Regions from separate parts of the Marinagarivorans cellulosilyticus genome, predicted to be linked through region 4. Evidence: predicted binding sites of a transcription regulator. Region 4 holds the regulator's gene; each other region holds the start of a gene.

What was found. The regulator FliA, encoded in region 4, starts transcription of late flagellar genes. The targets are predictions, from matches to a motif close to TAAAGTTATNNNNNNNNCGGCCGATANCC.
Region 1: pomA (flagellar motor protein PomA) is a predicted target of FliA. The motif match lies at 5,785-5,813, and genes of this name have one in related genera.
Region 2: MARGE09_RS11260 (flagellar protein MotY) is a predicted target of FliA. The motif match lies at 5,333-5,361, and genes of this name have one in related genera.
Region 3: flgM (flagellar biosynthesis anti-sigma factor FlgM) is a predicted target of FliA. The motif match lies at 4,377-4,405, and genes of this name have one in related genera.

What each region holds. Positions count from the first base shown of each region.
Region 1 is NZ_AP023086.1:2,442,222-2,449,779, reverse strand. It holds gene MARGE09_RS09690 (STY4526/YPO1902 family pathogenicity island replication protein) at 1-362, opposite strand, end outside; gene MARGE09_RS09685 (ParB family protein) at 392-2,080, opposite strand; gene MARGE09_RS09680 (ParA family protein) at 2,083-2,925, opposite strand; RNA gene ffs (signal recognition particle sRNA small type) at 3,087-3,183, shown strand; gene MARGE09_RS09670 (aspartyl/asparaginyl beta-hydroxylase domain-containing protein) at 3,417-4,334, shown strand; gene MARGE09_RS09665 (polyprenyl synthetase family protein) at 4,428-5,297, opposite strand; gene MARGE09_RS09660 (exodeoxyribonuclease VII small subunit) at 5,332-5,655, opposite strand; gene pomA (flagellar motor protein PomA) at 5,885-6,643, shown strand; gene MARGE09_RS09650 (flagellar motor protein MotB) at 6,664-7,558, shown strand, end outside.
Region 2 is NZ_AP023086.1:2,795,792-2,803,349, reverse strand. It holds gene MARGE09_RS11285 (alpha/beta hydrolase) at 1-999, shown strand, start outside; gene MARGE09_RS11280 (ABC transporter ATP-binding protein) at 992-1,750, shown strand; gene MARGE09_RS11275 (ABC transporter permease) at 1,743-2,891, shown strand; gene MARGE09_RS11270 (hypothetical protein) at 3,088-3,660, shown strand; gene MARGE09_RS11265 (hypothetical protein) at 4,147-4,359, shown strand; gene MARGE09_RS11260 (flagellar protein MotY) at 4,378-5,328, opposite strand; gene pyrC (dihydroorotase) at 5,500-6,531, shown strand; gene rnt (ribonuclease T) at 6,565-7,233, shown strand; gene trmA (tRNA (uridine(54)-C5)-methyltransferase TrmA) at 7,325-7,558, shown strand, end outside.
Region 3 is NZ_AP023086.1:4,395,833-4,403,390, forward strand. It holds gene MARGE09_RS17985 (helicase-related protein) at 1-249, opposite strand, end outside; gene MARGE09_RS17990 (universal stress protein) at 468-989, opposite strand; gene MARGE09_RS17995 (CheR family methyltransferase) at 1,294-2,157, opposite strand; gene MARGE09_RS18000 (chemotaxis protein CheV) at 2,200-3,147, opposite strand; gene flgA (flagellar basal body P-ring formation chaperone FlgA) at 3,581-4,315, shown strand; gene flgM (flagellar biosynthesis anti-sigma factor FlgM) at 4,470-4,772, shown strand; gene MARGE09_RS18015 (flagella synthesis protein FlgN) at 4,991-5,488, shown strand; gene dusA (tRNA dihydrouridine(20/20a) synthase DusA) at 5,559-6,611, shown strand; gene tal (transaldolase) at 6,689-7,558, shown strand, end outside.
Region 4 is NZ_AP023086.1:4,268,115-4,275,672, forward strand. It holds gene MARGE09_RS17550 (chemotaxis protein CheA) at 1-1,781, opposite strand, end outside; gene MARGE09_RS17555 (protein phosphatase CheZ) at 1,791-2,594, opposite strand; gene cheY (chemotaxis response regulator CheY) at 2,634-3,017, opposite strand; gene MARGE09_RS17565 (RNA polymerase sigma factor FliA) at 3,309-4,022, opposite strand; gene MARGE09_RS17570 (MinD/ParA family protein) at 4,051-4,872, opposite strand; gene flhF (flagellar biosynthesis GTPase FlhF) at 5,027-6,541, opposite strand; gene flhA (flagellar biosynthesis protein FlhA) at 6,606-7,558, opposite strand, start outside.

The sequences.
Region 1 (7,558 bases), 1.8 Mb from region 4:
CCCAGACGCTTGCGTCGTTCGTCATACTCACGGCGAGAGGTTCCTTTGAGGGTTTCCAACTGCGATTGACGAATTCCGCCTTTAATGGCCTTGGACACCAGTGCATCCTCTGCGGTTTTTCCAGCAGCGTAATTGATAAATAACTCGATGTTACGCCGATCAATACTGATGCGAGCGAGGGGCGCTCTAAATTCGCCCGTACACGTAATCTCTTGCAACGTGAGTTGCTTAAGTTTCATTGCAAGTGCGTCAGTAAGACCATCTAAACCTAGCTCATTAAGTGTGTTGACGTCATCAGAACGCAGAGCCTCTGCAGCAACGATCAGCGCTTGTTGATTGATACTCGAAAATACATTGTTCATTGTTATCTCCTCAGGTTTTTAGGTGGCTGCTACTTTGGAAGTAGGCCTGCGTGATCGTTGATAACCAGCGCTGTATATTCGATTATTGCCTCGTTCCATCGCACTGCTGCTTCCGCATACTGTGTTAATTCCTCAAACGTCATGCCGTTAATGGTTGCCTTTCGGTTGCCTGTACGCTTAAGCGCTAATCCATACTGCACAGTGACCCGCGCATTCATGATCTTGCCTTGGACCGCCTGATATATCGGCATAAACTCGTCAGCACCTTCGTGAATCAAACACTCGCCAATATTCTTTTCCACTAATGGATTAATCACCCCGAAGTACTCTAGTGCCAACTCAAATGGGATTAAGTAGTAAAGCGTGTCTGGAGTAATGCGATGATAGTATTTGGTACTAAACTGAAAACACATCACGGGATCGTCTGTCGCTTCAACGACATCGTCGTCAAACCCAAAGACACGAAAAATGGCACGTAACCCTTCGATAACCTTCACCCGTTGAGCCTCTAAGGCTTCTTCGATGCCGCCATGCGAGTAATCGCGAGTCGAAGGGTATGCAGCCTGGTTCTGCTGAAGGACGGTTTCTGGCGCGGTAGTTAGTGCTGGCGATGGCGCTTGCTTTGCTGCGAGCTCATTGTGATGCTCAACCTGCGCGTCAAATCCGCCAGTGATTTGCGGCTCTTCCGCATAAGGATTGCCGGAGGGGGTATTGTTTCCTTCTGGTGTGGTTGTTTCAGCATATGAGACCGGCATTGGAGTTTCAGGCCTAGGCGGTGCTACTGGAGTCTGTGGCTCTTGGTCAGGATGTTGAGTAAACGCGTCTTTTGATGGACGCTGAGCTTCAATAGAACTGCCTGATTCGAGTCCTTGAACTTCCGCACGTACAGATGAAAGAGGAATACTCAGCCTCTCAGCCATGGCTTCCTCAAGGCGGTTACGCGCGATGTCAGGAGAAAAAGCTTCTTCTTCATCGAGCTCAACAAAAACTAACTGCCAAACTTCGTCAAAGTTTCCTTCGTCTGGTGTGGCAACGGCATCCCAATACTGCCTGCAAATATTGAGTAGACGTTTGGTACTATTAATGGCTGGACGCCCCATACCGTAATCCAGCGTGCTGGGTAGCCACGGGAGCAATGTTTCAAAGGCATAAATCATCAAAGAAAGATGCTGGTGTTTAAGTGACCAGCCAAGCTTAGTAATTTTTTCAGCGAGAACCCTAGAGCTAAGTGCCTCACCTCCTTCGTGTTCAAGATCCTCTTTAAGCCGCATAGCAGCCCTAGCTCGATCAATGAATGTCATCTTGCCGCGCATTTCGTTTTCGATAATGTGAGCGAGCAATACATCCCGTTCTGACACCCAAGGGTGGAACATGCAATCGATCGTGAAATAGCGAGGATCTTGTGTTTCCTGCCACAACTCCTTCAATGCCATCAGTCGCGTGTTCCCCCCATCTTTAATCATGTAGGGCTTGTCGGGGGACTCCCGCGTTACATTTGGCGGGTGATCAAGCCCGCGATACCGAATCGACTCTTTGATCGCGTCGTACTCGGGGTTCGCGGTTGTACGCGGGTTACCCGCGTAAGGCACCAAGTTATCAATGGTGACAGGTAAGCGAGTTGCTACCCGAGGGTCTGGTGGCAATGTATGGTCGCTCGCAACGATTGGCGCTGTATTGTCACCAAACAAAGCGTTTTCATAATCAATTTTTTTAGACATAGCTATTTCTTCCAGCTTGGCGATACGTCAATCAGTTTGGGTTCGAGTTCATGCACTAGCTTTTTCATAATCTGGAGTGCCGAAAGCGTTGGCCCACCACGGTGCCGCTCGTAACGATGTACAGGTGACTGCGCTGAAAAGGCTTCTTTGTAGCTTTTCAAGTCGGGAATTTGGGTATTGAGGACGGTTATGTGGTGGTCTGCTTCGGCATCGAACCGCTTCCGCAACTGCTTCACGACCCCTTCAGTCATGGTCGTTCTATCAGCCATGTTTATCAGTACCCGAAGTGGCGGTGGCGCAACACGCCCCGTCATATTTGGATATCCTGGCTTTGGAATCAGTTGGTTATAGGAAGCTAAGGTGCCATTTATGAATTCCCTTGCATCCAACCCATTCGGCTGTACAGGGCTCAAAACAACATCGGATGCGATTAAAACGGTCTCTTGTATGATCCCTTTAGAGCCCTGAGTATCAATAATTACGTAATCGTACTGATCACCCAGATTCTCAATCGCTTTTTTTAAGTTGAACGAGTTGTAAAAGCTCTCGCGTAAGAAGGTCGCGATAGCCGGGTCTTTGGAGGGGTCGTCATTTAGGACGATATCTAACCCATCGATCACAGTGCTACTGATACAACCTTCAGCACTTGCTGACTTGTACAGCTGCGTCAATCCAAATGGGGCGGTTTTAGATAGTGGGTACCAGCGGGATAGCGATTGCTGTGGATCACCGTCGATGAGTAATACTTTTTGGTGCATATCCGCAAGAATTGCACCTAAGTTAGCTGCTGTAGTAGACTTCCCGACCCCACCCTTTGTGCAGAATACACCGTATGTTTTTGACATTTTTATCTCCTCATACGGAGAAAAAACGACCTATTTTCCAATCAAAAATGATCCACTACACTCATAATGCTGGGGTCGGGAGTTCAAGTCTCCCCCTAGCCACCATCATGTTTCAAGGCTATATGTTTCGGGGTCAGTTTATCGATACCCGCTCTATGGCGGTTTGGTCCCTTCGCAACAGTTCGCTGCAAACCCCGCCAGGCCCGGAAGGGAGCAACGGTAGTAGTATGACTGTGTGCCGAGGTGCGGCTGAACCGCCACCCAATCTCTGTAATGTATTTTTGCGCTTTAGCAAGCAATCTTATTGTCCACATTTTTTATACATTATTGACCTATTATTTTTCATCCAAAACTAGACACCCACTTTTTAGCGACACTCAACTCAAACCGCAAACGCTCGCAACTATCTATGCTGACTATTCCCAGCGTATTCATTAGCTGTGGCGCGACGTTCTTGCTAGAATTCCCCAGCACAATACAGGAGGTGTACCTTGTCTGATTTTTCTATTCCCAGCGGCATTTGGGTTTTATTGTTGTTTGCAATGGGCGGCTGCTATGTTCATTTTCGCGGCAAAGTCCGCCACCGTTTTTCGCGACAGCTGTTTGATCACTCCACGATTATGTCGCCCATTAATTGCCTGCTATATGCGTTTTCTAAAGCGCCATCTACGCCCTACCACGACCCAAAAGATTACCCGGCACTCAAACTGCTGGAAGACAACTGGGAAATCATTCGCGATGAAGCTCTTGCTCTGCAATCGCAGCAGCGCATTGTTGCCTCACAAAATTTAGATGACGTAGGATTTAACTCGTTTTTCCGCACCGGCTGGAAACGTTTTTATTTAAAGTGGTACGGCAACGACTTAAATTCTGCCAACGATATGTGCCCTAAAACCGTAGCTTTACTCAAACAAGTGCCATCCATTAAAGCCGCAATGTTTGCATCGCTACCACCTGGAGCCAAACTGCAACAACACCGCGACCCTTATGCCGGCTCGCTGCGCTACCACTTAGCGTTAACCGCCCCAGGCGACGAAAAGTGCGCTATTTATGTCGATGGCGAACCTTACGTTTGGCACAATGGTGAATCTGTTATGTTTGATGAAACCTTCATTCACTACGCCAAAAACGATACCGAACAACAGCGCATTGTTTTATTTTGCGATGTCGTTCGCCCCATGTGGTTTGCACCTGCGTCTTGGATCAACGCGCTGTTTTCGCGAGTAGTGATGGGCGCAGCAGTTTCAAAAAATCAGCCGGGCGACAAGGTAGGTGCAATCAATAAGCTATTTGGTTATGTTTACGGGGTGCGTCTGCTAGGTAAAAAAATTAAGGCGAAAAACAAGCCTTTGTATTATCTGCTTAAGTATGTGCTTTTTGCTTTGATTATTTGGGCTTTATTCTTCTAAGATGGCTTGCCGTAATGCAGGCGCATTTTGCGTTTACATTACGGCAGCAATCAAAGCACGCAACCCTAAGAAGGCCCCGCCATTTTCGGCAATCTACTTTTCGCGATTAACAATGTAATGCGCAATAGCCGCCAATAGGTGTGCATCTGGGAATATCTCTAACGCTACCAAAGCCTGCGCGACCAGCTGCTTCGCCTTTTGCTGCGCCCCCTCCAAACCCAACAAACTGACATATGTGGGCTTATTATTTGCCGCATCGGCGCCTTGCTGCTTGCCAAGAACTTGGGTGTCTGCTGTTACATCAAGAATATCGTCCTGCACCTGAAACGCCAAACCGATAGCATTAGCGTATTCAGCCAAGGCATTCAATTGTGCGGGCGAAGCACCCGCCGACATGGCGCCCAGCTGCACACTTACCTCGATGAGCGCACCCGTTTTATGTTTGTGCATATGGCTCAACTGCTCAAGGCTCAGCTGCTGCGCCACTGCAGCAAGGTCAACAGCCTGACCAACAACCATACCGCGCGCACCAGCAGCCTTGGCAAGTGGCGCCACCATGGTTAGCGTTTCGGCCTGCTTGGATAAGCACTCAAAAGCAGAGCATTGAAGCGCATCGCCGGCCAATATGGCCGTAGCCTCATCAAAGGCAATGTGGCAAGTCGGTTTGCCACGACGTAAATCATCGTCATCCATCGCAGGCAAATCGTCGTGAATCAAGCTGTAGGCGTGTATATACTCTACCGCCACCACCGCTGGCCAAGTCGCGCTGCCAATGCCACCGCACGCTTGCGCTGCAGCCAAGGTTAAAATAGGCCGAATACGCTTGCCGCCATTAAGCAGGCTATAGGCCATGGCCTCGCGCAAACGCTCCCCCCCGTTTATAGGCGCAGGCAAGGCGGCCGCGAGATGCTGCTCAATTTCAGGCAGATAGCGGTCCACAAATAGTGTTAATGAGTCATTCACAAAAGCATTCTTTATTCAAAGGTTAAAAACCGCTTTAAGCGTCTGCAGGGCCAGCATCAAAGGGGACAGGTTCAGCAGCAGGACTATCACCGAGCAAAATAGAGACTTTTTGCTCAGCCTCATCCAGCGCCTGCTGGCACTCTTGCGTTAATTTGACACCCTTTTCGAAGGCTTTCAGTGCGTCATCTAAGCTAAGTTCGCCACTTTCCATATCATCAACAACTGACTCTAGGGCCTCCAAAGACTTCTCGAAATGTGCTGTTTTTTTACGCGCGACCATGCCGTCAACCTCGACCATTATAGAAGCGCGCACATTACCCAACTTACACAGACCGGTCAAACCACAAAGCAGCCACATGGTCACCGCTACCCGTAAACCCAACGGTTAAAACCAATAGTAAGTCGACTCCCATCAATTTCACGGAAGACCGGCTAAAACCATCTACACTCAAAGAATGAATAACTTATAACGCTGCAGTTGGAAAATTCAATCTTTAAGAGCACCGGCCGATAACCTAAAAAGCAGGTTTTAAGCGCCGACATTGCCAATTGAAAGCAGTACAGCAGCCGAAACAAGGGAGCACAGTGTGGATTTAGCATCGTTAGTCGGGATTGTGGGTGCGCTCGCCCTTATCGTCATCTCTATGTTGATGAGTGGCCAGTTAGGCATGTTCGTCAACATACCCTCAGTCGTTATCGTAGTTGGGGGTACCATTTTTGCGGTTATGGCCAAGTATGGGCTTGGGCAGTTTTTGGGCGCTATTAAGGTTGCAGGCAAAAGCTTTAAATTCAGCAGCACCGACCCTGTTGAGCTTATTAACGAAGTTGTTGGCCTAGCTGACGAAGCTCGCAAAGGCGGCCTTCTGTCACTAGAAGGCAAAGAAGTCAGTAATGACTTTTTAAAGCGTGGCATTCAGTTATTAGTCGACGGCCACGAACCCGACGTTGTTAAAACATTGCTGTCCAAAGACAAAAGTAAAGCCGAAGAACGCCACGCCGTTGGCGCCTCTATTTTTGCCAACATGGCGGAAATGGCACCAGCGATGGGAATGATAGGCACACTCATTGGCCTTGTGGCCATGCTGGCCAACATGGACGACCCTAAAGCCATCGGCCCTGCAATGGCCGTTGCCCTTCTTACAACGCTGTACGGCGCCATTATTGCCAACGCCATTTGCCAACCCATGGCCGATAAACTTGCCCTGCGCGCCGCGGAGGAAGCCATGATTAAAAGCTTAGTTATCGACGCGCTCATCGCTATTCAGAATGGGCAAAACCCTCGCGTAATCGACGGCATGTTGCGCAACTACCTTCCGGAGGGCAAGCGCGATCCCGGTGAAGAGTAATTCACCAGCGCTAACTCGCTATGAGTGATGAAGATGAGGATAAGTGCAAATGTAAGGCAGGCCTGCCGGCTTGGATGGGCACGTTTGCAGATTTGATGTCTTTGCTAATGTGCTTTTTCGTTTTGCTGTTGTCGTTCTCTGAAATGGACGCGATGAAGTTTAAGCGCTTAGCCGGCTCGATGGCGCAGGCTTTTGGCGTTCAAAACAAAGTGAATGTCACCGACCCACCAAAAGGCACCAGCATTATTGCACAAGAATTTAGCCCAGGAAGGCCAGAGCCAACCCCTATCAACGAGATATTCCAAACCACACAAGATGTGACCGAAATGTCACTCAAGGTTGAATGCTCTGAAGACTTTGATGTTGAACAAGGTGAAGAAGGCTACGATGCCGGCGTAAAAGCGCGTGTAAAAGAAGTGCTAGAAGAACTCGAAAAACAAACCGAGCAAATAGCCTACGAGCTAGCCGATGCGCTAAGCGCACAGATTTTAGCCGGTCAAATTGAAATTGAAACCGAAGGCCGAAAAATAATTATTCGCATTCGGGAAAAAGGCTCGTTCGGCTCTGGATCGGCCACACTCAAACCAGAATACCGCGACGTACTGCAAGAAGTGCAAGCAGTTTTAGCCCTTAAGCCCGGTCACGTTAAGGTCGAAGGGCATACAGACAACATCCCCATAAATACCGCACGTTTTCGCTCAAACTGGGAATTATCTTCCGCGCGGGCAGTATCCGTTGCTCACGAATTAATGCGTGGCAATGTTATTAATTCACGTCGTTTTGAGGTAAGCGGCATGGCAGATACCAAACCTCTAGCCAGCAACAACAGCGCTGATGATCGAGCGAAAAACCGCCGCGTAGAAATTTTAATTTTACAAAGCTTAGACGACGATTTATCCGAAGATGATAAAGCGG
Region 2 (7,558 bases), 1.5 Mb from region 4:
CAGCTTGGTTATGCGCAACTTAACCTTTGGGGTAGCTCTTATGGCACCCGCGTGGCCATGGAGTACCAGTATCTTTTTCCACAAACAAGCCGCACAGTCATTATTGACGGCGTTGCGCCCGGCGCCATTGCACTGCCACGCCATGCAGAATACGATGCCGCACTGGCGTTGCAACAGCTATTTAGCGCCTGCGAAATGCAGCCTGAATGCTTAAAAAGCTTTGGCGATTTACATCAAAAGTGGCAGCATATTATTGCTAATTTAACCAAGGCGCCGAGCAAAGCAAAGCTGTTTCACCCGCGCACCCAAGAGGCTTTATCCACCACAATAACAGCGCCGCTGGTAGCCAATTGGGTGCGCTTTGCGCTGTATAACCGCGAATTATCAGCACTGCTACCAATGGCCATTAACGCAGCCTTTGAAGGTAATTACAGGCCACTTTCAAACCTTGCACAAATAGCCAGTGATAGCGTGCATGAGGGTATGAGCTACGGCATGCACGCCGCCATTTTATGTGCTGAAGATAGCCAAGCCCCCTATTTGCCACGCGCCCAACAAGCACTGCCCGCCATGCCTTTTAGCGCTTTAAACGATTTAAGCCCTGCTTGCCAAGCATTACCAAAAGGCGAAGCCGCCAGTATTGAATCGCTATTTAGCCCAATGAATAGCGCAACCCCGACGCTCATTACTTCAGGCCAGTTCGATCCGGTTACGCCTCCTTTTTGGGGCGATTGGGCCAGCCAGAATATGACAAACGCCAAACACATTGTTGTGCCTGGCGGGCACCACGGGGTAACTGGTGTTGGCTGCATACCTAAGCTAATGGCGCAATTTATTGAATCAGCTCAACTCGATGCACTCGACACCTCTTGCGTCAAACATATTAAACCTGTTGATTTTTTTATTGATAATGCCGGGCCGGCTTTAAAAAGCACAGATTTGCCGTTACAAACAGATACGGCACGCAGCCCTAACGCGAAGGAATTACCCCGTGATTAACGTCGAGCACATTCAAAAAAGCTTTGGCAATACCCTAGCCGTTCGCGATGTAAGTTTTAGCGTACAGCCAGGTCAAACCCTTGGTCTGCTCGGGCCAAACGGCGCCGGCAAAACCAGCAGCTTACGCATTTTGTGTGGCTTGCTTACCCCCGATAGCGGGCGGGTACATATCGACGGTATTGACGTTATCAAACACCCGGTAGAAGCCCAAAAAAAACTCGGTGTCTTACCGGATAATTGTGGTTTATATACTCGTTTAACCGCAGCAGAGAATTTACGCTACTTTGCACAGCTGTATGGTTTATCCAAATCCCACACGCAATACCGCATTCAGGTACTAGCACAACAACTAGACATGCAAAATATTTTACACCGCAAAACATTGGGCTTTTCCCAAGGCGAGCGCATGAAAGTGGCCTTAGCTCGAGCCCTTATGCACGAGCCGCCCTACCTGATTTTAGACGAACCCACCAATGGTTTAGATGTGCTCACCACCCGCGCCGTGCGAGCGCTATTATTACAACTCAAAAACGACGGCACCTGCTTAATATTTTCCAGCCATTTAATGCATGAAGTCACACATTTATGCGACGAACTCAGCGTGATTACACAAGGCCAAGTTTCAGCTAGCGGCACCCCAGATGCCATTATTGAGCAAACCGGCTGCAGCGATTTAGAATCGGCTTTTGCGCAGCTATGTTTAAGTAATGCAACACATGCAACAGCCGATGGAAGCATAATCAATGAATAAAGTATGGGTTGTTTTTAAAAAAGAATGGCTAGACACCCGCCGAGATATTAAAGGTGTGCTCCCTATTTTGGTGATGCCTTTACTATTTGCCCTAACCAGTTACGGGGTGCTGAGCTTTGTCGTTATCATGCAAAAAGATAAACCCGAGTTTGTATTATCGGTAATTAACCCAGAACACGCCGCACCACTTATTGCCAAATTACAAGCAGAAGGAATCAACACAAAGCCATTTACTGACAATGCACAAGACGAGGTTCGCAACGGAACGGTGGCGATGGTGATGCGCATCCCCGATACCTTCATTGACAATTTTCGCGACCAACGCATGGCTAATATTGAGCTAATTTGGGATCTATCACGCAACGAACACCACGCCACAGCTAACCGAGTTAAGTCCATCACCAGCCAATGGTTTCAAACCTTAGGCGCACAACGCTTAATTTTACGTGGTGTTAGCCCGCAGGCGGCACATGTAGGCCAAATATTCGATGTCAATACAGCCCGCGAACAACAAATGGCTATGCGGATTTTGGGTTCGGTACCGTTATTTTTAGTATTAGTAGCTTTTATTGCTTGCGCAGGTGTCGCCACAGAAATGACCGCCGGCGAGCGCGAAGGACGCACACTCGAAACTTTGTTGATGGTTCCAGTCGCTAAACACTGGTTATTTTTAGGTAAGTGGCTAATGGCCTGTAGCCTATCGCTTATCGTAATGACAATGGCGCTGCTGGGGCAATTTTTAGCAATCCGCTACGCACCTACAGCGGACCTGGGCTTACGCGTAGACCTTTCGTTTACCGACTACGCTCGCGTTTTTATTTTACTGGTGCCATTAGTCGCACTGGCTAATTCATTACTATTATTTATTTCGCTGCGCGCGCGTTCCTTGAAAGACTCCCAAACATACACTCAGTTAGTCACACTATTACCGACAGCCACTGGGCTCTATGTTTTGTTGTCTGGCAAGGCAACAACCTTGAGCGTGGCAGCAATTCCACTGCTTGGAAGCCAAGCGCTAATTACCGACGCACTAAGTGGCCTAAGCTTAAATGTAGGTTTTATTGTGCTAAACGCCGCTGTGTGCTTTTTACTAGCCGCCGCCTTTGCCGCTATGGCTATTACATCATTCAAGCTGCGGTAAACAGGAATTTGCCGCCATCAATCAGCCAATCAGACCGCTTAAGTAAAACGTCTAGAAGCGGCCAAATCCAGCTTAAAACAGTCTAGGCAAACAGTAGCATCCTTAGTCTATATTCATTAGCATAGCCACTCAAAGCGTGGCGGCATGGCAATATTTACGGGCCTTCAGTCGGTACCAAGCGTGACTGGAGACCTTAATGGCGACGCACACTCTACCTATGAATTCAGATGCTCATCAGCCCAAGCCTGACAGTGACACTGATAGCGAAATTATTCCTTCGCTAAAGATTCCTCGTGGCTTTAAGTTTGATGAAAAAAGCAATAAAGTAGTCCGTAAAAACAGTGTTATTAAACCGCTCTTAATCCTTGTTTTAAGCGTTGCTTTAGTGGCAATTGCGGCTTTTATTTTTAGCTACATGAAGTCTTCCGTCAATGGCGCCGCAGTACTGGCCTTTAACGCTTCGCGCGATTATTCACAAACCCCTTTCGATATCTTAGATGCGCAACAAATTTGCCAATTTCAAACCCAAGAAGTACACGGTAAATATCTGCTTATGAGCTACCTCGATACCCACTCTAGTCGGTTCGAGCCAAAGATGGGAATTTACAAAATATTTTTAGTTGCTCACTTAGGTACTCGTGATAATTACGAAGAAGCTAACATTCATTGCTATATCAACCCGCAAAAACATCTTATCAGCCACTACAAAACCGTCTTCCCCGAAAAAAGCTCCATCATGAGCCGCGCGCTTAAATTTTTTACAGGCTAACCTTGCGATAGCAAAGCCCAGCAAGCCGCCACGCCCATACATCTCCCTGCTCCAGTCTAGGCTCGACTCCCCTTCCCCGGTTTATTCAAGGGTTAAACCTAGAAACCGCAGTTGAGAGTCAAAAAGATGCGTATTCCGTTGGTGTGCATGGCGTGTAGTAAAAATATGTAGTAACCCCCATGGATGGGGGAAATGCAGATCACGCAGGAGCGGTTATCTGTCACCTTATTGGTGATGAATCATTTTTATCACGCGTCAGGTGCACCAAAGGGATGCGTAGACTTTGATGGTTCAACTGCGGTTTTTAGGTTAAACATAGCCCTAACTCGACCACTTTTATTACACAGCCTCTTATGCCATCACTAGAGCGCGCTTAGGATAGTCAATTTCTCACAAACGCTCGCTAGAATGTCAGCTGGGAAAGAAGTACTCCCTTATCTAATATGATAACTATGTTCACTACGAGACATTACGAAAGGAAGAGTTATGCTTGTTTACGACGGCAACCAACAATTCGAAGCAAACCCTAATTCACTGCATGCAAAAGTAGATGCCCTAGACGGCCAATGGGAGCGCACACTGCCGCGCGCTAATATCCCTACCAGAAAGTTAGTTTACAACCGCCTTTGTGCGTTAGGCCTACTGGTTGGAATCAATGGCTTAACCTACTTTACAATTAATGCCATTTTATCTTCATAACTGGCACCAAGGTTCCAGTTACATCTCCATTACGTTAGGTATTAGTGCAGGGTCTCGCTCCAAGCGAATCGTAACGCGCCTGTTTTTGGCCCGCCCTGCAACAGTTGTATTGTGAACAGTTGGATAACGTTCACCATGCCAACGCACTTTAATGCGCTCTTCAGGTAGACCTTTACTCACTAGATACTTGGTAACTTCTTTCGCGCGATTCTCTGATAGCGCATAGTTATCAGCCCGCGTACCTACACTGTCGGTGTGACCATCAATGTAAAACTCCGTCACCGATGGGTCTGCTTCACAGTAACGCACGATGTTATCGAGTTTACGGCGCTGATCCGGTGGCAACGGCTCAAATAACGCCGATCCAAAGTAAATCGCGGTACGTCGAATTTGATCAAAATTGGCCGGCAGCAAATCACCTAAACACCCCAAATAGCGCCTATAGGCATCGCGAAACCCAATTGGGCTAACGTGCACACGGCTGCTTTGCTCGGCGCCGTACCACGGCATCCGCGTTAACTCCATTTCATAACCAGTATTCAGCTCTGCTAGCAAACGCTCGGCTAGATCATCACCAAGAACGACAGGCTCCTCCCCGCGCTTAACGGGTACGTAGCCTAAATCGATAGGGCGTAAATTGTGCCGCCATGCCGGGGGCTGAAGGATAAGCGATGCTTGGCCTGTTTTCAGGCGCTCCGCAAGAGGGACAAGCGTAAACTTGGCCGCTTCTCCCGCTCGGGTTTTGAACACCGCTTCGCCATAAAAAGGCACATTATGCGTTAGGCTGCACTCAAAGACCGAACCATCAAAACGCCAGCTGCTTTCCTCTATGCCATTGGTATAGCTGAAGGCATAAGCTCCTTGCGATGCCAAAGTACACGCAGACAAAAGCGTTAACACCACCACGGCCCACCGATATCGAACCTTTTCACTGACCCACTGCATAAAATCGCCTACAAGTATCTTCATGTCAGGTTATCGGCGAGTATCGCCTGTGCTTTAAAGTAGATTTGCGGTAGCATGCGCCTCTTTCCATTAATTTAAGCCCTTTATCGAGCGATACTTTAGTGTAGAGCCTCTATAACCGGCGCATCGCCTTACTTGCATTGGCGATTTGAGTAAAACGAGTTTCTCCTTTTTATGCAATCAATCACCATTACCGCACCTGATGACTGGCACATTCACTTGCGCGATGCCGAGGCGCTAGAGCGCACCGTCGGCGACGCCGCTCAGCAGTTCGCCCGCGCGATTATCATGCCCAACTTAGTGCCTCCTGTTATGAATGCACAACAGGCAATGGCTTACAAAGCACGCATACAGGCGCACGTGCCTGAAGGCAAAGCATTTGAGCCTTTAATGGTTTTATACCTAACAGATAACACCACAACCGACGATATTAAAGCCGCTAAGGCTGCCGGCGTTGTGGCCTGTAAGCTATACCCTGCCGGGGCAACGACTAACTCAGACTCCGGCGTAACCGATGTTCAAAAGCTGTACCCTGTATTAGCCGCCATGGCCGAGCAGGACGTTAAGCTGCTAGTGCACGGTGAAGTTACCGACAACCACATTGATATTTTTGATCGAGAAGCCGTTTTTATAGAACGTACCCTAGCGCCACTTCTAAAAAGCGTTAGTGGTTTGAAGGTAGTGCTAGAGCATATTACTACCGCAAATGCTGTGGACTTTGTAAAGGCGCAAGATAGCAATATTGCAGCAACGATTACCGCGCACCACCTTTTATTTAACCGTAATCATATGTTGGCCGGCGGCATTCGCCCGCATTATTACTGCCTGCCCATACTCAAGCGCGGCGACCATCAACAAGCGCTTATTCAGGCTGCAACCAGTGGCAATGCAAAGTTCTTCCTCGGCACCGATTCAGCGCCACATGCAACACACAAAAAAGAGGCCGCCTGCGGCTGCGCTGGCGCCTATACCGCCAATGCCGCTCTATCGCTATATGCGCAAGCCTTCGAAGACGCCAACGCGCTAGATAAACTAGAGGGCTTTGCTAGCTACTACGGGCCCGACTTTTACGGTTTGCCGCGCAATAGCCATACTGTAACGCTAATCAAACAGCCCTGGCAGCAACCGGAGCAGCTAAGCTTAGGCGATAGCACACTTACCCCCTTGCTTGCAGGGCAAACTCTAAACTGGGCGCTGCAAGCCTAAATTTATTGACTCATTTAAAGCTAAGGATTATCGGTGAGCGACACTGAAGCAAACGAAACTACGGTATTTGCCTCCCGCTTTCGCGGATATCTACCTGTTATTATCGATGTAGAAACTGGCGGGTTTAACGCCAAAACCGATGCGCTTCTGGAAATTGCGGCTGTAATGCTAGACATGGACGACGATGGCATTATTACCCCAGGCGCAACTATCGAGTTCAACGTAGAGCCCTTCGAAGGCGCTAACATTGAACAATCCGCCTTGGACTTTACCGGCATTAAAGTGGATTGCGAGCTGCGTGGCGCCGTACCAGAAGACCAAGCCATGAATGATGTTTTTTCGGCGATTCGCAAAAAAATCAAACAGTACGATTGCAAGCGCGCCATTATGGTGGGCCACAACGCACACTTTGACCTGGGTTTCGTACACGCTGCCGCCGAGCGCTGCGCTGTAAAGCGCAACCCATTCCATCCGTTTTCGTGCTTTGATACTGCCACCCTATCAGGCTTAGCCTTTGGCCATACCGTTTTGGCCAAAACCTGCCAAATCGCCGGCATTGATTTTTCAAACCGCGAAGCACACAGCGCCGCTTACGATGCGCAAAAAACAGCTGAGCTATTCTGCATGATTGTTAATAAATGGCAGGAGCTTGGTGGCTGGCCCATTATTCGCGAAGATTTTAACCCCTTCACGCTCGAATGATCTAAACCCAGCGCCACCTTTTTAGGCAACCTCGCTTCCCCAGCAACGGTTAATTCAGTTGCCAAGGGAAGCCTTTGATCGCGACCTACCAATGACCGAAATTACCGACTACTCTGCCACCGCATACGCCCAGCAATTAGCCGAAAAACAACAGCAAACTCAAACACAGTTTGCCGAGTTTTCACCACCAACCCTTAGCGTATATCCTTCGCCGGCAACGCATTATCGGATGCGCGCAGAATTTAAAATATGGCATTCTGACGGGCGTTGCGACTATGCGATGTTCAAGCCCGGCACGCCAAAACAAACTTACATCATTAATGAT
Region 3 (7,558 bases), 130 kb from region 4:
GATCATCAAACCTTGATGATCTTTAACCTCTAAAACACGGCGCTTTTCGCCATCAGCTAAAGTGATTTCATCGTCTTGAGCAAAGACAATGCGCGTAAGAGGCGCCTGCCCTAAGGCATACATGCGCTCGCAATTTGCTAACGGGAAAAAAATCGACACGGAGCGAGCTTCAACCGATACCACAATCCCTAAACCTAGCTCTGGCTCAGAATCGACAACCCAACGCTGCCCCTGTACAAATTCAGACATAATTTTGCTTTACACCACCAACTGGTAAGCCACTAGCGCCCGATTAGCCACAAAGACTGCAGCAATACCGACACCGAGGCATTAAGAAAGGGGCGCAATTGTAAGTTTTAACGCCTAGAGGCACAACAGCCGAAAGGCTTAGCGCCAAACAGGCAGTAAAAAATCGGCAAATCGATAAGGAAAACACCCCAGTAACATGCCTGCACGCAGCAGCGCTATTAAGAGCTGGGGTTCAAAGCATAGCGCGCGGGCAGCGCAGAAACCGCACTAAGAGGAACCATAAACACGGGAATTTGAGCCAACTGCAGAACTTTGCTCGCAACAGACCCAAGCACAGGTGCCTCGCCGTCAGTATCGCTGCAATTGCCGATAACAATAATGTCCGAAGCATTTTCTTTGGCGTATTCAATAATGGTTTTTGCAGGCGCGCCCGTTTTCACGACGATATCACTTAAATAACGACTGAATTCCACACCAAATTCATCATCTAATAAACGCTCAAAAGCTTGCTCTCGAATGTTTTCTAGCAATCCATCGATATGCGCATTACTCAGGACTTCGTTTTTGGTTTGCTCAGAACAGCGGCTATTCACCACCGCAGCCGCCAAAGCATCAATGGGAGGCACTACGTGCAATACAACGATTTTGGCATTGAACTGCCTAGCTAACTGCTCCACATAAACTAGCGAATAAGCACTTAACACGCCTAAATCACTCGCATACAATATGGTTTTAATCATTATTGCCCCTACTGCCTCAGGCGGTTACGCCAAGGGCCTACCACTCAACATCTAAGCAAGAATCATTTCCCTTGCTCTTTTATTCAGCCTAGCAGTCGCCCAAATCATTGTTGCCTTTTCTTGGCTAAAACCGACGAGCAGCATATGGCTTCAAAGCATTAAACGAGCGATTTTGTCAGCCAGACAATATATCAATAAGTCACTGTATTAACGGTAGGAATATGTGACAAAAGGGAGGCAATACTAGGCGAAGGAAAAGCCAAACGGCTGCAATAAACTAAGAGGGCCCTTTACGAAAAGAGCACTAAGATTTCTTTTTGAATGCGATACCGGGCTTGCAATTAATCACTTCAAATAAATCTTCTGCGCCACTAATACTTTCTGAGGCCCCCAAAAATAGAATGGCATTGGGCGCTAAAACGCCGTGAATATTTCGAAGAATGCGCCTTTTTAACTCGGCATTAAAATAAATCAAAACGTTACGGCAAAACACAATGTGATATTTTTCAAAACCGTACGAATCACTCTGCAGATTAAGCGGTTTAAATTCTACACACTGACGCACGTTGGCATTGATTTGCCAGCGGCCATCCGGTGTAGAAGAAAAAAACGTTTGCAGGCGTTCTTGACTCAAACCCCGGGCAATCGACAACCTGTCGTATAACCCAGCCTTGGCACTTGCCAATATTTCGCTCGAGATATCTGTCGCAACTATGCGGCTATTAAGCGGCAAGCGACCTAAACGCTGCCGATTGAATTCATTTAACGTCATACTCAAGGAATAAGGCTCTTGCCCAGACGAGCACGCTGCACACCAAACGCGAATGTTTTGCACGCCGGCGTCGACCAACGCAGGAAACAGTGTGTTTTTCGCATATTCGAAGGGGTAATTGTCGCGAAACCACAGCGTTTCGTTGGTTGTCATCGCATCGACAACCTCCTGCCTTAACGCACGCTGGCTAGGGTTGCGCAGTAGCTCTAAGAGCTTGGTTACCGAACTAATATGCTCTTGCGCCAAAATACGACGAACCCGCGTGGCAACGAGGTATTCTTTGCCCGCCCCTAGATCAATGCCGCACGCTTGTTGTAAAAACAGGCGAAACTCCTGATACTCAACATCAGTAAAGCAAATACCCTTAGGGGTTGGCGGCGGCGTGCGAGCAGTCACATGATTACCTATAACTGTAAAGTGTACTGCAAGACAATTAGACTACGCTTCATCAATCCCTTTCCCTGTCATTTCCTTCACCCTCGAGTTAACACGTTTAGCCAGTTCGTCAGGGTGGAACTTGGCCAAAAAGTCGTTTGCCCCTACTTTTTTAACCATCGCCTCGTTAAACACACCACTTAACGATGTATGCAAAATAATATGCATGTTACTCAACTGCGGGTTAGCTCTTACTTCCGCGGTAAAGGTATAGCCGTCCATTTCTGGCATTTCGATATCGGAGATAATCATCAACAATTCATGCGCTGGGTCTTTACCCTCACCGATTAACCCCTCTAAATAGTCCAGTGCTTCGCGCCCATCTTTGCGCACAGTCGTGGTCATTCCTAACGACTGCACAACCTTTTGTATTTGCTTACGGGCAATCGTCGAATCATCCACGATAAGCACGTGTTTATTGACTAACGTATCGCCTTTAGAATCTTCGATAACCTCTGGGCTCACATCTTCAGGCAGGGGCGATACTTCAGCTAATATCTTCTCTACATCGATGATTTCGACCAATTTATTATCAACTTGCGTCACCGCTGTTAAGTAATTGTCTCTGCCGGCGCCTTTGGGTGGCGGGTGAATCGCGCCCCAATTCATATTAACAATACGCTCCACAGACTTTACCAAAAAGCCCTGAGTAGACCCGTTATATTCAGTAATAATTACAAAGCACTGAGAAATATTATCTAGTGGCATGCTGCCAGTCGCTTGGCGCATATCCATAATAGGAATAGTGCCCCCACGAATGTGCGCAACACCGCGCACAACAGGATGACGTTTAGGGATTTCGTTAAGGTACGGGCATTGCAGTACCTCTTTAACCTTAAAAACATTAATTCCATATTGTTGAGAGCCGCCCAAGCTAAACAACAATAACTCGAGTCGATTCTGCCCTACCAGTTGTGTGCGCTGGTTGACACTATCTAAAACGCCAGCCATAAAAATCTCCGTTCAGAGCGAAATTCACAATTCGCGCCCAAAGCTTGCAACCAATCAAACAGGCATATCCAAAGAATGGCGCCCATACATACTCTAACTCTAGTCGGTGATTTCTTGTTTTGGCGAACTAAATACCGCAAAAGTTCAAACGGTAGATTTTCCGGCACAGTATGCCCTCGCAGAGCGTCAAAAGATCAGCAAGCAAGCCAAACCAAAAGCAAAACCTAACCGGTATGTCAGTAATTCATACAAAAAAGACCTAACTCACACTTCCGCTCTACAGCGTTTGCCCCAATACCTTCCACTCCTTTTAGACTGCTTACTAATCGGCTCGAGACTTGCACAAACAGCAAGTAATTACCAAAGACACATAAACCTGTCATACTTTTGACATAGCTTACAGCTACAAAAATTTTCATACAGGAGGTGAATCTTGAACCACATAGATAAGAAATTAGCTGCTTTCGGCCTATTTTTTTCCATCTTCATGCACGCTATAGCAGCGCACAGCGATGCGTCGAGTGGCGCAAACTACGAAGATATTGACGCTATGCGCACACAGGTAAAGGACATTCTTAGCAAGCACTACAGTTCTGTAATTCAAGACGCCCAACTAGACATTAAAGTGTCCCGCCTTGATCCGCGGCTAAAACTCGCCAAGTGCTCTGAAAGTAAGAACATTAAAGTAAACGGCAACCAAACCAAAACAGCCAATATCTCTGTTAGGGTTAGCTGTAACGGGGAATCGCCATGGAGCATTTTTGTTCCTGCCCGCATAGACGTTTTGCAAGAAGTTGTCACCGCTACACGGGACATTTATAAAGGCACCATCCTTAAAGCCGACGATCTATCATTGACGGTACGCAATACCAGTAATCTCGGCTTCGGTTACGCCAAAAGCACCACCGCACTCATAGGCAATGCCATAACGCGTAATATTAGCTCTGGTGGCGTAATACGTTTGAAGCATGTGAGTGAACCCATCGCAATCACCCGCGGCGACAAAATCACCTTAGAGGCCGGCAATGGTGGCTTATCTGTTGCGACCTCAGCTATTGCGATGTCCGACGGCAAGATCGGCGAGCAAATACGAGTAAAGAATGCCCAATCCAAACGCGTTATCGAGGCATTTGTAGTTGCCCCTGGGCGCGCAGTTGCTAACCTTTAGATCAATACTCAGTTAATTAAGACGCGAATACTAAAAAACTATAAAAAAAGTAAAAAACTTCTAAAGTAAAAGCCATTGCGGCCGACAAGCTCTGTGAACCGGCTGAATTTAAGCACAAAGCATCAGCCCTTAATGTGATAAAGAGGCATACAACATGGTTATTGACACCGGCGGCGTCGGCAAAAACCGCCTTCATGCCCCAACTCAAGATACCGGCAAAACACGTGGCCCCTCTGCGGATAATGCCAGTAACTCTGCAAATGCGGCGCAAGCCTCAAGCGGCGATAATGTTTCGTTAAGCGGCGCCGGCCAAGCTATGAGCCGCCTTGAAAGTAAAGTGCAAAGCAGCCCCGAAGTAGACACAGCTAAAGTCGCTGCAATCAAACAATCTATTGCGAATGGAAGCTTTAGCCCTAACCCTTCCGCCATTGCCGATAAGATGCTGTCTGATTTTTAGGCAGCACCTCCCTCTATAAAGCACTCTAAGCCCAGCGCTATAGCATCGACCTCCCACCCAAACAAACCGCACCATCTTGTTTCTAGCTTGTTTCTAGCTAATTACAGCCGGCAAGTCGTCTGCTCTGTAACCCATATTATGTAGAACTAGGCTTAAAACCTGCATGGCGCTTAACACAGCCGCAAAAGCGACATTTGTTTGACTAAGAGAATACTCCAATGAGTTTTGCACACCCTCTGAATAACGACCGGCTAGCGAAAAGCATTAGCAACGATATTAACGCTTGCCAAAACTTACTAGCCCTTTTAGAGCAAGAGCGTGAGCATCTAAAGAAACGCGAAATAGACAGCCTGGACGCCCTCATCGAAGCAAAATCAAAACTCCTTAACCAACTACATCAAAGCGCACTTACGCGCACGCAGTGGACAAGCCAATATCAATCAGAAGCACAGCAAAGCACCGCCTCTAGCGCCGAGCAAGTCTTTAGCCAGTACGCCATCGAAAACGGCTTGGCAGAACAATGGCAAAAACTGCAGCAACTTTTTAAAGCCTGCCAAGATGCCAACGAAGTTAACGGCAAAGTGATGATGCGCAGCCAATCCACACACGAAAGGCTATTGAATATTCTGCGTGGCCAAGGCAATAACAGCCCGCTTTATAACGGCAAAGGCGCTAAACACAACCAAAACTCCCGCGGAACCTTAGGCGAAGCCTAATCGAATAATTTCCCTTAAACCCAAAGGCCTGCAAGCGTATACTGAGCGACTTTTTTACGCAGTTGTTTTTATGCCTTCACCTTCTGACACCACATCGCCGACCAACGCCCCCCATAACCCTTGGCGCTTCTGCACTGCCCCGATGATGGAGTGGAGCGACGCTCACTGCCGTTTTTTTTGGCGACTTATCACAAAAGAAGCCCGCCTTTATACAGAAATGGTCACTACGCCAGCCCTAATTCACGGCAACCGCGCGCGCTTTTTAGCATTCAACAAAGAAGAGCACCCCATTGCCTTGCAGCTCGGCGGCAGCAACCCGCAGGAGCTTGCCGAATGCGCCAAGATGGCAGAAGACGCGGGCTTTGACGAGGTTAACCTTAACTGCGGCTGCCCGAGCGACCGCGTACAGGAAAATAAAATTGGCGCTTGCCTAATGGCGGAGCCAGAGCTGGTCGGCGATTGTATTCAAGCCATGAAAAATGCCGTTGATATCCCCGTCACGGTAAAGCACCGCATAGGTATTGATGATCAAGATAGCGTAGAACACCTGCAACACTTCGTTCGCACCTTAAGTACTGCCGGATGCGAAGTTTTTATTGTGCACGCGCGCAAAGCGTGGCTAAAGGGCTTAAGCCCTAAAGAGAACCGAGAAATTCCACCACTGCAATATGAGGCCGTTTACGCCCTCAAAACCTTATACCCGCAGCATACCTTTGTACTTAATGGGGGGTTGAATACCCTAGAGCAATGCCAGCAACAGCTGGGCCCGCTGGATGGAGTCATGGTCGGCCGAGAGATGTACCACAACCCTTATAGCTTCGCACACGTAGACGCCCTGCTATTTAACGGCACAGCACCGGCTAGTCGTGAAGATATACTGGCCGAGTTTATGACTTACTGCTGGCAGCAACATAAAAAGGGAGTGAGATTGCATCATATGTCGCGGCACATATTAGGTATTTACACCGCACAACACGGCGGGCGTTTGTTCCGGCGTTTTTTAAGCGATAACGCCAGCCCAAAAGACGCTACACCCGCTGTTTTACAAGAAGCGCTGGACGAGATGATCGCCCTGCAAGCCAAGCGAGAGGCTTACCTCCAAGCCTCCAAAGCCAAAACATAAAACTGGTACTTCCGTTCAGATTGCGAAAATGCTCTGCTATGCCCATAATACGCGCCTCATGTAATAGGGGGACCTCCATGACTAACAAGCTAGAACAACTTAAAAAATTCTCAGACGTTGTTGCCGACACGGGTGACATCGAAGCTATTAAACTGTACAAACCCGTAGATGCCACCACTAACCCATCGTTGTTGTACAGCGCCGCTCAATTAGAGCAGTACGCTCCTTTGGTACAAGACGCCCTAGCACGCGGTAAAGATATCGCAGACGCTGGTGACATCTTGGCTGTTGCTATTGGTTGTGAAATCCTCAAGATTGTTCCAGGCAAAATTTCAACAGAAGTTGATGCTCGCTTATCTTTCGATACTCAAGCATCTATCGCTAAAGCACATCGTTTAATTGAGCTTTACGAGCAAGCTGGCATTAGCAAAGACCGCGTTTTAATTAAGCTTGCCTCGACTTGGGAAGGTATTAAAGCTGCTGAAGTTCTTCAAAAAGAAGGCATCAACTGTAACCTAACCTTATTGTTCAGCTTTAGCCAAGCAGCTGCTTGTGCCGATGCCGGTGCGTTTTTGATCTCTCCATTTGTAGGTCGCATCTTAGATTGGTACAAAGCGAATACCGATCAAAAAGAGTACGCCCCTTTTGAAGATCCAGGCGTTCAGTCCGTTACTAAAATTTACGATTACTACAAATCTTGCGGTTACAATACTGTTGTTATGGGCGCAAGCTTCCGTAACATCGGCGAGATCGAAGCCCTTGCCGGTTGTGACCGTTTAACCATTGGTCCAGCATTATTAGATCAACTGCAAAAAGACGAAGGCACCTTAGAGCAAGCTTTAAGCGCTGAAGGTAAGTCTGGCGGCGAGAAAATCGTTGAGACCGAAGCACAATTCCGCTTCAGCAACAACGAAGATGCAATGGCCACCGACAAACTTGCAGACGGC
Region 4 (7,558 bases):
GATAAACGCCCAGCGGCATCTTGGTCCATTACGCCTTTTTCGACAGCTTTTTCCCGCAATTTATTCGGGTCCATGCCGCCGCCATCGTCAGTAATCGACAGAAGGATATGGTCACCTTCTTGCTCAGCCGCGAGTATCACTTTCCCTACGCGCGATTTGCCGTTTTCTTCACGTACAGAAGGCAGTTCAATACCGTGATCTACGCTATTGCGCACCAAGTGAACCAATGGGTCCGCGAGCGCTTCAACAAGGTTTTTGTCTAAGTCGGTTTCTTCCCCGACAAGCTCTAGGGTAATTTCTTTTTTCAGGTTACGCGCAAGGTCCCGTACAACGCGCGGGAAGCGGCCAAATACTTTTTTAATCGGCTGCATCCGCGTTTTCATGACTGCGGTTTGCAAATCGGCAGTCACTACATCAAGATTGCTAACAGCCTTTGATAAGGATTCATCATTGGCATCTAACCCTAAACGTACTAAGCGGTTGCGCACTAACACTAGCTCGCCAACCATATTCATAATGTCGTCAAGGCGTTGTGTATCAACGCGCACCGTTGCCTCGGCTGCTGGCGCGGGCGCTCCTCCGCCACCACCCCCGCCGGCAGCGGCGGCAACAGCAGCCTCTCGGGGTTTAGGTGCAGGTGCAGGAGTGCTTGGCTTAGCAGCAGCAATCGCCGTAACATTGGCGGGCGCTGCCGGTGCAGGTGTTGATGCAGGCGCTGGTGTTGGCGCAGGAGCCGGCGGCGTGCTAGCGGCAGGTGCTGCTGGTTCTGCGGGTTTTTCAGACGCTTCAGCTTTCGTCGTTTTTGCCCCGTTTACAGTAGGGCCTTTGCCAGAACCGTGTAATTGATCCAGCAAGTCTTCAAATTCACTGTCGGTAATTAAATCGCCGTTACCTTCGCTTGCGCTTGCTGCAGGCGCCGCTGGCGCTTTAGCGGCTGGGGCAGCCGGTGCTACCGAAGGCCCCTTACCCGAACCGTGCAACTGATCCAATAGCGCTTCAAATTCGTGCTCAGATATTTCGTCCGCATTGCTAGCTGCAGCAGGTTCACTGGTTGTTGCAGCTGGGGTTGGCGCAGGAGCCTCACTGGCTGGAGCTTTAGGTGCAGCGCCTGGGCCACCGCCCTTACCATGTAATTGATCTAATAGATTTTCAAATTCATCTTCAGATATTTCGTCACTACTGGCACTCGCTGGCGCACTTGTAGGTGCCGCCTCTGGTGGTTGAGTATTATCGCTAGATGGTTTTTCTGCAGGCCCATCGGCAATGGCATCTATGTATTCTTGATATTCATCGTCCGATAAATTCAAGCCTTCTTCACTAGGTGCTGCGGCGGCAGGCTCTGGCTCTGCTGGTGGCGCGGCGCTTTCTTGTGCTGCTGGCGCATTTAAATCTTCACACGAAACAAGGCGCTCTAAATGACTGACTAATTCCGGTGAAGGGTCTTGTGGTGGCCTGCGGTGCTGAACATCATCAAACTGCGAATTGACGGTATCAAGCGCCTGTAGAACGACATCCATTAATTCAGACGTTACAGGACGCTTGCCGTTGCGCAAAATATCAAACAGGTTTTCGGTTACATGGCAGCATGTCACCATGTTATTTAACTGTAAAAAGCCAGCTCCGCCTTTAACGGTATGAAAACCTCGGAAAATAGCATTGAGCAGATCTTTATCATCAGGGCGCTGTTCTAACTCGACGAGTTGCTCCGATAATTGATCAAGAATTTCACCCGCCTCGACAAGAAAGTCCTGGAGTATCTCTTCATCTTCACCAAATGACATAAATGCTCCTTAAAATCCTAAACTCGATAGCAGGTCATCAACATCATCCTGACCATTAACCACATCGTCACGCGTATCGGCGTGGATTTGCGGCCCTTCTGCTTCACACGGGAGATTGGCTTTTTTGGCAGCCACTGGGTCTGTATCTCGAGATATGCCCGTTACGGCCTCAACCTTACCGGCTATGCGCATTAGGTTAACCAATTCATTTTCAACATCAGTAACAAGGCCAATAACTTTTTTCAAAACTTGACCGGTTAGATCTTGAAAACCTTGCTCCAATATAATGGCTTGTAAGTTTTCATTAAGCTCGTCTGCGCCCAATGTCATTTGCAATAAAAAGCCATCGATGCGCGAATAAAGTTCGGCAAACTCTTCTTTGCTAACTTCTCTACGTCGCAACTTATCCCATTCGTCTTTTAGGGTTTTGGCTTCTCGGCCTAAATTAAGAGCGATGGGTGCCGCTGTTTCTACCCGGTCCATGGTTTTTTCGGCAGCGTCCTGCGTCATATTTATAACGTAATGCAAGCGGTCTGAAGCATCGCGGATTTCACTATCTGCCACTTCAGCATTAGTAGCTGCGCCATTTGTTTCGGAGTCGACATTAAAATTAACAATCGCGCTGTGCAATGCACGTGTTAACTGGCCAACCGAGTTAAACAAATGTTCATCCCGGGAATCCATAATGGAACGAATAACCGCAGAGGCTTCTTCGTAATCATTTTTTTGTAGCTGCTCAACAAGCATCGCAGACCGGTCTTTTAATTCACCGAGAAAGCGTTCGTTGTGATGCCAGTTATCTGTTGGGTCCATAATTTACGCCTTACAAGCAATAGATGCTAACCCTGCGGATTAGCCCACGCGTTCAAAGATTTTATCGATTTTTTCTTTGAGCACTTGCGCGGTAAACGGCTTAACGACATAGCCATTTACGCCAGCTTGTGCAGCTTCAATAATTTGATCGCGTTTAGCTTCGGCCGTTACCATTAATACCGGTAAGGTCACCAACCGCTCGTCGGCGCGCACCTGCTTTAGCAGCTCGATACCCGTCATGCCCGGCATATTCCAATCCGTGACGAGAAAATCAAAATCGCCACTTTTTAGCATTGGCAACGCCGTTGCTCCATCGTCCGCTTCCTGCGTATTGGTGAAGCCTAAGTCCCTAAGAAGATTTTTAATAATCCTACGCATTGTTGAAAAATCATCAACGATTAGGATTTTCATATTCTTGTCCAATGCAACCTCCGCAAACGGAATACCCTGAGTTTGAATTAACGGTTGGAGCTTCTAACTATTGCCACCACAAACATCCAGTTAACAATAACTAAAAGCGAGAAATCCGTGTTAAGTAACCATAAGTCTAGCTCGTCAACTGCAGCTAGCCAGTTTTCGTTGTAATTTAGTCGAGGGGAAATAAAAGTCGTACAAAACACCCCTGTGAATGCCGTCTGGCGGGCCGCAAAGGTAGCGCGAATAAAGCACTAGAAGCGCGAGAAAACAGCGATATTGACCTGCTAAAAAGAAGGGCTAACGCTGCCAGCCAGTCATGCGCGAACGAATGCGCATAGCCGTTTGGCTTAATATTTGGCTAACGCGCGATTCGCTAACACCCAGCACTTCGCCAATTTCTTTTAGGTTTAGCTCTTGTTCGTAATACAGGCTAAGCACCATTTGCTCACGCTCTTTTAAACCCGATATTACTTGGGTTAGCGCTACCTTCATGGCTTGCTTTTGAGCTGTATCGGCGGGGTTTTGGTGTTGTCTAGAATCTTCTGAGGTGAGTAATTCGTCGCCTTCTTCGTCAAAGGTGTCTTCGTAACTAAAGAGCTTAGTGCTGGCGCAATCTTGCGCCATGCTGTGATATTCATCGAGGGTCACTTCGAGTTCATCCGCCACTTGTATATCCGTAGCATCGGAACCGGTTTGGGCCTCTATTTTAGCAATGGCTTCGTTAATGCGCCGGGAATTGCGATGTACCGAGCGCGGCGCCCAATCACCACGTCGCATTTCGTCAACAATGGCTCCGCGAATACGAATACCCGCGTAGGTTTCAAAGCCTGCGCCTTTATCATCTTGGAATTTTTGCGCCGCTTCCAGCAAGCCAACCATGCCCGCTTGAATTAAATCATCCACTTGTACGGATGCCGGCATACGCGCCACCATGTGGTAAGCGATACGCTTCACAAGATAGGCGTAGTCTTCTACATTTATATCGCGCTTAACTTGCGCAGGCGAATACATAGCGGCCCCTGAATTCACTGGCCAACCATCAATTCTGGCCGCTCACCGACAGCAAGCGCTCGAAGAAGAATTCTAAATGCCCTTTGGCATTGCGTTGCACCGGCAGCTGGTCCAACTTTTGCGCAACAACGCGTATCGCTTGCGATGCTTTTGTGCGCGGTGCAAATTCTAAAACAGGTTTACGTGCCTGCACCGCCTTGCGTAAATTCTCATCAAATGGAATGGCGCCAATATATTGAATCGAGGCATCAAGAAAGCGTTCGCACACACCGTTAAGTTTGCCAAATAAGCGCTGCCCTTCTGCTACTGTGCGGCACATATTGGCAATGACTCTGAAACGCGTCACGCCGTGATCTTTATTTAAAACCTTCATTAGGGCGTAGGCATCGGTAATGGACGAGGGCTCGTCGCAAACAACAACCACAACTTCTTGCGCGGCGCGTACAAAGCTAATAACAGTATCGGAAATACCCGCAGCGGTATCGACAATTAACACATCCATTTGATCGGCGATTTCACTAAAGGCATGAATAATACCCGCGTGTTCAGCAGGCGATAACGATGCCATTTGCTGCACACCGGACGACGCGGGAATTACCTTCAAGCCGCTTGGCCCGTGCAACATAACCTGCTGTAAGCTGCGCTTACCACTGAGCACATCAGACAAATTAAATTGCGCATTTAAACCTAATAATAAATCGACGTTGGCCAAGCCCAAGTCAGCATCCATGAGAACCACTCGCCTGCGCATTTCGGCTAAAGCGACGCCTAAGTTCACCGATAAATTGGTTTTACCTACGCCACCTTTGCCACCAGTTACGGCGATCACTTTTACGGGATGATTACTCATGAACTCGACATCCTTCTATGTTTATATCTTTGCCAGCCCTTGCGGGACTTGGTTTAAGAACAATTACGGCCATGTTTTTGACTGGCCGACTTAACAAAAAAACAACGTGCCTCATCAAGTATAGAGGCTGCTTAAAGACTTGCATCGCCGTACATCAGGTGGCCGACAACGCCTGTGCGCTGTTTTCGTATTGGCGCGCTAGCTTAACCGCTTGCGCGACTAAATCGCTGGATGAAACCACGTGAATATCATCGGGGATTTCTTGCCCTGCTGCGGTATATAGCATTGGCACTTCATGGCTACAGACGGCGCCAAAGGCTTCGCCCAAGCTGGCGCATTCATCTAATTTGGTAAAAATACAGCCGCGCAAAGGGCTATTGCCGTAAGCATGTAAAGAGGCTTTTAATATTTGCTGCTGGCTATTGGCAGCCAATACCAATACCCGCTGCACGCCGGGGCAGACATCTAGTAACGATTCTTGCTCAATTTGTTTTGGGTCGCCTTGGCGAAAGCCTGCGGTATCGACCAACACAAGTTCGTATTGCTTAAGGCTCGATAACACCGCGTTCAACTGATGCTCGCCCTCAATAGAACGAACAGGCACTTGTAAAATGCGCCCTAAGGCTTTGAGCTGATCGTGTGCGCCCACTCGGTAGGTATCGGTTGTGACTATGGCAACTTTGCCGCGACCGTGATTTAACACATAACGCGCGGCTAATTTGGCCACTGTTGTTGTTTTCCCCACGCCGGTTGGGCCAACAAAAGCAAACGTGCCGCCTTGCTCTATAGGGTCGTGCGGGTCGACCGGTAGCTTGCGCGCCAGCATCGCCAACGCCTTGCGCCAGCAATTTGGCAAGCGCTCCTCATCATTGGCGCAAACTAATAAATCTTTAATTAAACCTTGCGATAAACCCAGTTGCTCTAACTGCGTTGCCAACTGACGTGCGCGGCCCGTTAAAGGGCTGGGTTCTGCACGCGGAGCGTATTGTTTTTGCCATATTTGCTCTTCCAACAACATGCGCATTTCTGCAATTTCGTCGTACAAGCTGTGTAATTGTTTGTTTTGTTCGGCACTATGTTCGTCGTCAAGGCCACGTGCTTTCACCTGCTGAGCAAAGCTGGCTACTTGTCGGTTTTGTGACATTTCTGGCGCCGGCTCGGTATGTTTTTGCGCTGGCGCTTTGGCCTTAAGCGGTACGTCGTATTCGTCATCGGTAATAGAAATAGCCGATGCAGCCTGCCCTTTTGCCGCTAGCATGCGTTCGTGCGCAGCTTGTATTTCGCTGGCTAAGCGCTCGGCATTGGCCGATGTCGATTCGCTAAAACGCGCTTTTTGCGGGCTGGGCTCGGCATTGTAATTAGGTTCCGCTGGCGCCTCGCTAGCCAGCGCCGCAACGCGAGTATTCGAGGCCACACGCTGTGCATTGTGGTGCTCTTCCCACTCGGTATCGCTGGCGAGCGGTTGATCCAGCTCATCATCAAACGATGCGGCAAAACGCTTTTTGGCCGCTTTAGCCGGTGATGGTGGTGTATCGTCCAAGGTAGCAATAATTTCTACGCCTTTTTCAGCGCGCTTGCTCGACAATATAATGGCATCTGGGCCAAGCTCTTCGCGCACTTTTTTTAATGCGCGGCTCATATCACTCGCCATAAATCGCTTTGTTGTCATAACCTACCTCCACCTACTCGGCTTAAAGCTGTAATCCTATTGTGCGGGTGCTTATCCTTGGGCTTTACCCATTTTGCAGTTCGCCGCCCACACTGGCTTGAATCGAAATCTCTTTGTTATCGGGTATTTCGTTGTACCCCAGCACATGAAGCTCTGGCAGGCTGAAGCGGGTAAATTTCACCAGCATCGAGCGAATAGGTGCAGCTACTAATAATATTTGCGCTACACCGGCAGCTTCTAACTTATTGGACGCTTCAATTAACGACTGATTAAGCCTTTCGGCTAATTGCGGTTCGATAAAGTTTGAAGGGTCCGCGCCAACTTTTTGTGCTTGTTGCAGTGACTGTAGCAACAAGTGTTCCAGCGAGGCATCTAGGGTAATAACATTTAATGTGGGCTCGTTACCGATAATGTTTTGCACAATTTGCCGCGAAAGTGCAACGCGCGCATGGCCCGTTAATGCCGCAATATCGGCGTTTTTATCGCCGTGTGCGGCTAGCGCTTCTACGATGGAGCGCTTATCGCGAATGCTCACTTGCTCGCGCAATAAATTTTGCAGCACCTTAAGTAACTGGTTAACGGTAAGCGTGTTAGGGACTAACTCTTCTACTAATTTTGGCGATTGCTCGGCTAATAAATCGAGCCACTTCTGCACATCTTCATGGCCCATTAGCTCGTGGGTATGCTTTTGCACTAGCTGGTTTAAATGCGTTGCCACAACGGTGGCTGTATCAACTACCGTATAACCGAGGGTTTGCGCTTGGTCTTTTTGGCTATCGTCAATCCATATGGCATCTAAACCAAAGGCAGGGTCTTTTGCTGGCGTGCCATTCACCGGGCCAAATACTTCACCGGGGTTAATCGCCATAAACTTGTCGGCAAACACTTCGCCGGCCCCTACCTCTACCCCCATTAAGGTAATGCGGTAAGCATTAGGCAGTAAGTCTAAGTTGTCGCGAATATGCACCGGTGGAATCAAAAAGCCTACGTCTTGCGAGAGCTTTTTGCGTACGCCTT